2 regions of the Streptomyces roseofulvus genome follow, and region 1 is predicted to be linked to the other one. Evidence: predicted binding sites of a transcription regulator. Region 1 holds the regulator's gene; the other holds the start of a gene.
The links. Region 1 encodes HspR, which represses chaperone genes until heat shock. Its sites were predicted from a motif close to TTGAGNNNNNNNNNCTCAA; they were not measured.

Region 1 (3,442 bases):
CTGTAATTCAAGACCCTGAGGGGGGTTCATATGGTGCCAATACGGGAGGGAATGGACACCGACCATCTCCCGGGGGAGCCCTGCGATGCCGGAAAAGCCCGGTACGCCGCGGCTCTCCGCGCCGGCCGGATAGCCCGCGAGGACCTCGCCGGCGATCCGTGCCTCATCGACCTGGCCCTCGTCCGCACCGATCCCGACGACGTGCGCTGGCTCCGCCCGGTGCCTCCGTCGGTCGCCCTGAACAAGCTGGTCCACCCGATCGAGCAGGAGATCCAGCAGCAGCGGCAGCGGGCGCTGGACCTCGCCGACGCGTTCGAGCCGTTCATGTCGATCAGCACGCCCGACCCCTCCGCCGTCCAGGCGATCACCGTCCTGGAGGGGCTGGACGTCATCAACGACACCCTGGACCGGGTCCTCGACGAGTGCACCGAGGAGCTCCTCACCATCCAGCCGGGCAGCGGCCGCAAGCCCGAGGTCGTCCAGGACGGCCTGCGCCGGGTGGAGCCCCTCCTCGAACGGGGCATCCGGATGCGCACGCTCTACCAGCACACCGCGCGCCACCACTCGGCCACCATGGGGTACGTCGAGCGGATCGGCCCCTACGGGCTGGAGGTCCGCACCCTCGAGGAGATCATCGACCGGCTGATCGTCGTCGACCGGAAGGTCGCCTTCGTGCCCGCCCGCACCGACCGCCGGGTCGCCCTGGAACTCCGCCACGAAGGGCTCGTGCGGTATCTGGTCGGCGTCTTCGACCAGTTCTGGCTCTACGGCGTGCCCTGGGAGGCGGAGGTCCCGTACACCCACTCCGTCGAGGGCGTCAGCGGCATCCAGCTCTCCATCGCCAAGCTCCTCGTCGAGGGCCACGTCGACGAGGCCATCGCGCGCCGGCTGGGGATGAACGTGCGGACCTGCCGGGCGCACATCGCCAAGCTCGCGGCCACGCTGGGGAGCGGGAGCCGGGCGCAGCTCGGGTATCTGATCGCCCGGTCCGGCATCCTCGAGCAGGACGGCTGACGGGGGTGCGCGCGAAGGTCGCGCTCGACGGGACCGCCGGCACCCTGCGGGTCTCCGGGGACGGGCTGCCCGTCGTGGAGCTCGTCCGGGCGGCCGGGACGCCGGCCGACGCCCACACGCCCATCGGCACCCGCAGGGCCGCCCTGCTGACGCTCACCGTCGACGGCGTGCCCGCCAAGATCCGCCCGGCCCGCGGGCGGCTGCTGGTGCGGCGCTCGTACCGGGTGGACGTCCGGGCCGGCGGCGTCCGGTACCGGCTGGTGCCGTGCTCGTACGAGGAGAGCCGGCTCAGCCGGGGCGGGCGGCGGATCGGCACCCTGACCTCCAGCGGCGACGGACGGGTCACCGACGAGTGGGACGCCGGTCCGGCCCCGCTGGACCTCGCCGTCGGCACCGCGCTGGCCGCCGCGTTCGGCACCGGCGCCGCGCCCTGGTGGGAGACGCTCGGCGACATCGTGGGCGAGCTGCTGGGCTGACGCACGCCGAAGGCCCCCACCACGACACCGTGGCGGGGGCCTTCGCGCGGTACGGCTTCGGGCTAGTGGTCGCGCTTGGGGCGCCAGACCACCAGGGCGCTCGCCTGCTGGACGTCCTGGTAGGGGACCAGGTCGCGCCGGTAGGAGGCGTGCACCTGGGCCTCGCGCTGCCGCATCGCCGCGGCCGCGCCCTCGACGGCCGTGGAGAGCTCGGCGACCCGGGCCTGGAGCGCCGCGACCTGGTTCTCCAGCTCGATGATGCGCTTGATTCCGGCCAGGTTGATGCCCTCGTCCTGCGACAGCTGCTGCACCTGGCGGAGCAGTTCGATGTCGCGGGCCGAGTAGCGGCGGCCCCGGCCGGCCGTACGGTCCGGGGAGACCAGACCCAGGCGGTCGTACTGCCGCAGGGTCTGCGGGTGCAGACCGGACAGCTGGGCCGCCACCGAGATGACGTACACCGGGGTCTCGTCGGTCAGTTCGTACGGATTGCGCCGTCTTCCTTCCACCGCGTCACGCTCCCTTCGCCGCCTGGAACAGCTCCGCCCTGGGGTCCGTGTCGGCGGTCGCCGTACGGTACTGCTCCAGGGCCTCGCGGGCCTTGTCGTCCAGCTCCTTCGGCACCGCGACCTCCACCGTCACCAGCAGGTCGCCGCGCGTGCCGTCCTTGCGGACCGCGCCCTTGCCGCGGGCGCGCATGGTCCGGCCGTTCGGGGTGCCGGCGGGCAGCTTCAGCGTGACCGCCGGGCCGCCGAGGGTCGGCACCTTGATCTCGCCGCCGAGCGCCGCCTCCACGTAGGAGACCGGCACCGTGACGGTGAGGTTGTCGTCCTTGCGGCCGAAGACCGGGTGGGCGTCGACGTGCACCACGACGAACAGGTCGCCGTGGGGCCCGCCGCGCTCGCCCGGGGCGCCCTTGCCGCGCAGCCGGATCTTCTGCCCGTCGGAGACGCCCGCCGGGATCCTGACCTGCATGGTCCGCGAGGACTTGGCCCGGCCGGAGCCCTTGCAGACCTCGCAGGGGTTCTCCGCGATCAGACCGCGGCCCTTGCAGTCCACGCACGGGTCGGTGAGCGAGAAGCCGCCGCCGCTGCCGCGCGAGACCTGGCCGGTGCCGACGCAGGTCGGGCACACGCGGGGGGTGCCGTTCTTGTCGCCGGTGCCGGAGCAGGCCGTGCACGGCTGCTGGCTGGACATCCGCAGCGGCACGGTGGCGCCCTCGATGGCCTCGGTGAAGCTGAGCGTCACCTCGGACTCGATGTCCTGGCCCCGGCGCGGCTGCGTACGGGCGCCCGCACCGCCGCCCCGGTTGAACAGGCCGCCGAAGACGTCCCCGAGGCCGCCTCCGCCGCCGAAACCGCCGGCCCCGCCCTGGGCGCCGCCGAAGAGGTCGCCCAGGTCGAAGTTGAACGAGCCGCCCGCCCCGGGACCGCCGGCCCGGAAGCCGCCGTTCCCGAAGAGGGCGCGCGCCTCGTCGTACTCCTTGCGCTTCTTGGGGTCACCGAGGACGTCGTTCGCCTCGGAGATCTCCTTGAAGCGCTCCTCCGCCTTGGTGTCGCCCTTGTTGGCGTCCGGATGGTTCTCGCGGGCGAGCTTCCGGTACGCCTTCTTGATCTCGGCGTCGGTGGCGTCCTTGGGGACGCCGAGGACCTTGTAGTAGTCCTTCTCGACGAAGTCCTTCGTGTTCATCGACGTCCCTCCTCCCGCACGCGGGTACGGCTGTTACTCGCTGTCCTGCTCGGACGAGCCGGTCTTGTCGGTGTCGTCCGGCTCCTCGGCCTTGCCCTGCGCCCCGGGCTGGGGCTCGGCGACGGCCACGCGGGCGGGCCGGATGGTCCGCTCGCCGATCCGGTACCCCGGCTGCAGGATCGCGACGCAGGTCGTCTCGGTGACGTCCGGCGCGTACGAGTGCATCAGGGCCTCGTGGATGGTCGGGTCGAAGGGCTCGCCCTCCT
Region 2 (3,442 bases), 1.6 Mb from region 1:
GCCCCGGCGGGAGACGTTCGGTCCCGTGTAGCCGGCGAGGTGCTGGCAGAACAGTGTGTTGATCGCCGAGAACGTGGCCTCCACGATGGCCTTGTCGGTAGGCGTCCGTGGGCGCGATCTCTGCACTGAGACACCGAGACGGTCGCAGGCCCGGATGAACGTGTCGGAAATGAAGACCTTCCCGCCGTCGATGACGACGGTGTCCGGCACGATCACCGGCTTCGCCGCGGCTTGTTCCATCCGCGTGTCCGCGGCCAGCAGCCGCCGGTGCGGCATCCGCGAGGCCGCCATCCGAAGCGACTGGGACCAGCCCGGCCGCATCGGCTCGGGCACCAGCATCCGGGCCAGCAGCAGCGAGGCGTCCACCGCCTTCGTGCCCACCGGCCGCAGCACAGCCGCGCAGATCGTGCGAGTCGCGACGTCGACCGCGATCGTCAGATCCGCGCGAGCCGTCAGACCGGAATCCAGCACCACCATCACGTCCAGCGGGGTGGAGTCGATCTGCACCTGTTCTCCGGGCCGGTCCGCGAACGTCGGCGTGAACGGCCCCTGTGGGCGGTTCGCCGTCTGGCGCCGCGTGACCGCCGAGCCGAAGGAGTGCCGACCGGCGGAGAGCGCGTCGACGAGCTTGTAGAAGGTGTTCTTGCTCGGCAGCGGCACCACTCCCTCGCCGTGGGTGGCCTCCACCATCTTGATCACCCTGCGGATCAGCCGGGACCGGGTCCCCGTCGACGTGTGCGTTTCCGCGTCCAGAGCCTCCCTGATCACCGCCACCAGCCGGGCATCCGCCCGCCCCGTCGCCTCCGACATCCGCACCAGACGCTGGTCGACCAGACCCCACAACCCCTGCTGGGCATAGCGAGACCGCTTGCCCTGCACCGTGCGAAGACTCACACCCAGCTCATCCGCCTTCGCCTGGGCTCGCTCCACCAGCGAACGGGACGCAGGGTCGTACTCCGGCCGCGCGGGCGTGCCCGGCCCGGCGCCGGGCGGTAGCCCGGTCTCCACCTCCACGATGTGGCGTTCCCACTCGCGCGCAGCCGCCCCCGCGGCCTCCGACAGCGTCGCCAGCAGGCCGAACGGCTCCACCGCAGGAAGCGACTCCGTGCCGGTGACCGCGAAGTCCGGCGCCGTCATCAGATACGAGGCCAGCACCACCGACTCCGCCCCATCCTGCGAGCGCAGTCGTACCGACGTCCCCGCGAGTGCCACCACCTGGTGGTCGCTGTCGTTGTAGGTGATCCAGTCCCCGGGCCGTAGCACCGAGGCGTTCTGGCCGCCCATCACCGCACCACTCCCGACGACACGAGCGAGGCGGCGTGCAGCGGCACCGACACATCCACCACAAGCTCGTGCGACCACAGCAGATGGAACAACACCGGCAGCACCGCGATCGGATCCCCCACCGCCGCGGCCCCGTCCATCAGCGGCAGAGGCTCGGCGAACACCTCCCGCAGCACGGAGGCCACCGGCTCCACCCGGTGCCGCGGAGTGCGGTAGCCCGCAAGCCACCGCACGTTGCGCACCACGATCTCGTCCGGGTCCCCCACCAGCCGGAACTCCCATCCCACCTGGTCGCAGGCCGCCCGCGTCGCCTCGAACTTCACCCAGTCCCGAGGACCCCGCCGGTTCGCCGGGCGGCAGTCGATCACGACCGCAGTGCCGTCGTCACGGCGGGCAAAGTAGTCCGGCGCGTGCGAGATGCCCTTGCCGCCGTCCGATGCCCAGAACAGCCAGAACGGCTGGGAGGACACCCCCACCACGGTCGGGTCGAAGTCCAGCAGCATCACGTGATCGCGCTCCAGCCACGACTCGTACCCGATGTGCCCGCCGGCCGTCGACGACCACCACAGCCCCGGCAGATGCCGCTGCCCCTTGTACGACTTGAACTCGCGCACCGGTACGACGTCCTCGAACCGCGTCGCCCACACATCCGAAAGCGGACGCCGGTATTCCGACCCGCCTAGATCGATGTACCCGACCTCGAAGCCCTCCGCCGGAGGCCCTGTCACGCCGCCCGGTACCACCCCTAACGCATGCACCACGAGCAGCTAACCCCGCCTCTCGATGCAAGGTCACGCTGACCTATGCAAGATCACGTGCAGCCTAAAGCTGACCTATGCAAGGTCGACCAGTACCGGACACTCCCGGCATGATCGCTCACAGCGAACAACCCCCGGGGAACAATCCCGCGCTCACATGCATTGAGTCGGCATAGCTCAACTTGACTGCCGAAGGGGAGATCATGGCTTCTGTCTCCAAGCCGTCCGTGCCGCTCACTCTGCCTGTGCTGCCGCTCGATGACGAGGTCGTGCTGCCCGGGATGGTCGTGCCGCTCGATCTGTCGGACAACGAGGTCCGGGCCGCCGTCGAGGCCGCCCAGGCCGCCGCCCGCGGGGCCGGCGGCAAGCCGCGCGTGCTGCTGGTGCCGCGCGTGGACGGGACGTACGCCGGGACCGGTGTGCTCGGCATCGTCGAGCAGGTGGGACGCCTGTCGGACGGCGACCCGGGCGCGCTGATCCGGGGCATCGGACGCGTGCGGATCGGGGCCGGCACCACCGGGCCCGGCGCGGCCCTGTGGGTCGAGGGGACCGTGGTCGAGGAGACCGTTCCCGAGCCGCTCCCCGGCTCCGTGACCGAGCTGGTCACCGAGTACAAGGCGCTCGCCACCAGCTGGCTGAAGAAGCGCGGCGCCTGGCAGGTCGTCGACCGGGTGCAGCAGATCGACGGCGTCGGCGCGCTCGCCGACAACTCCGGCTACTCACCCTTCCTCACCGTCGAGCAGAAGGTCGCCCTCCTGGAGACCGCCGACCCGGTCGCCCGCCTCCGGCTCGCCACCGCCCAGCTCCGCGAGCACCTCGCCGAGCAGGACGTCGCCGAGACCATCGCCAAGGACGTCCAGGAGGGCGTCGACAAGCAGCAGCGCGAGTTCCTGCTCCGCCGCCAGCTCGAAGCCGTCCGCAAGGAGCTGCGCGAGCTGAACGGCGAGAAGGAGGGCGAGGAGTCCGACGACTACCGCGCCCGCGTGGAGGCCGCCGACCTGCCCGAGGCGGTCCGCGAGGCCGCGCTCAAGGAGGTCGACAAGCTGGAGCGTTCCAGCGACCAGTCGCCCGAGGGCTCCTGGATCCGGACCTGGCTCGACACCGTCCTCGAACTGCCGTGGAACGAGCGGACCGAGGACCGGTACGACATCCAGGGCGCCAAGGCCGTCCTGGACGCCGAGCACGCGGGCCTGGAGGACGTGAAGGAGCGCATCACCGAGTACCTGGCCGTGCGCAAGCGGCGCTCCGAGCGCGGACTCGGCGTCGTCGGCGGACGGCGCGGCGGCGCCGTGCTCGCGCTCGTCGGCCCGCCCGGCGTCGGCAAGACCTCGCTCGGCGAGTCCGTCGCCCACGCCATGGGCCGGAAGTTCGTCCGGGTCGCCCTCGGCGGCGTCCGCGAC

Region 2: the regulator HspR is predicted to act here: its motif matches at 2,205-2,223, upstream of lon (endopeptidase La).

Annotation. Positions count from the first base shown of each region.
Region 1 is NZ_BAAAWE010000001.1:3,920,692-3,924,133, forward strand. It holds gene ABFY03_RS17970 (helix-turn-helix transcriptional regulator) at 52-1,014, shown strand; gene ABFY03_RS17975 (hypothetical protein) at 1,020-1,490, shown strand; gene ABFY03_RS17980 (heat shock protein transcriptional repressor HspR) at 1,553-1,996, opposite strand; gene dnaJ (molecular chaperone DnaJ) at 2,001-3,176, opposite strand; gene grpE (nucleotide exchange factor GrpE) at 3,210-3,442, opposite strand, start outside.
Region 2 is NZ_BAAAWE010000001.1:5,485,283-5,488,724, forward strand. It holds gene ABFY03_RS25555 (Mu transposase C-terminal domain-containing protein) at 1-1,284, opposite strand, end outside; gene ABFY03_RS25560 (TnsA-like heteromeric transposase endonuclease subunit) at 1,284-2,045, opposite strand; gene lon (endopeptidase La) at 2,246-3,442, shown strand, end outside.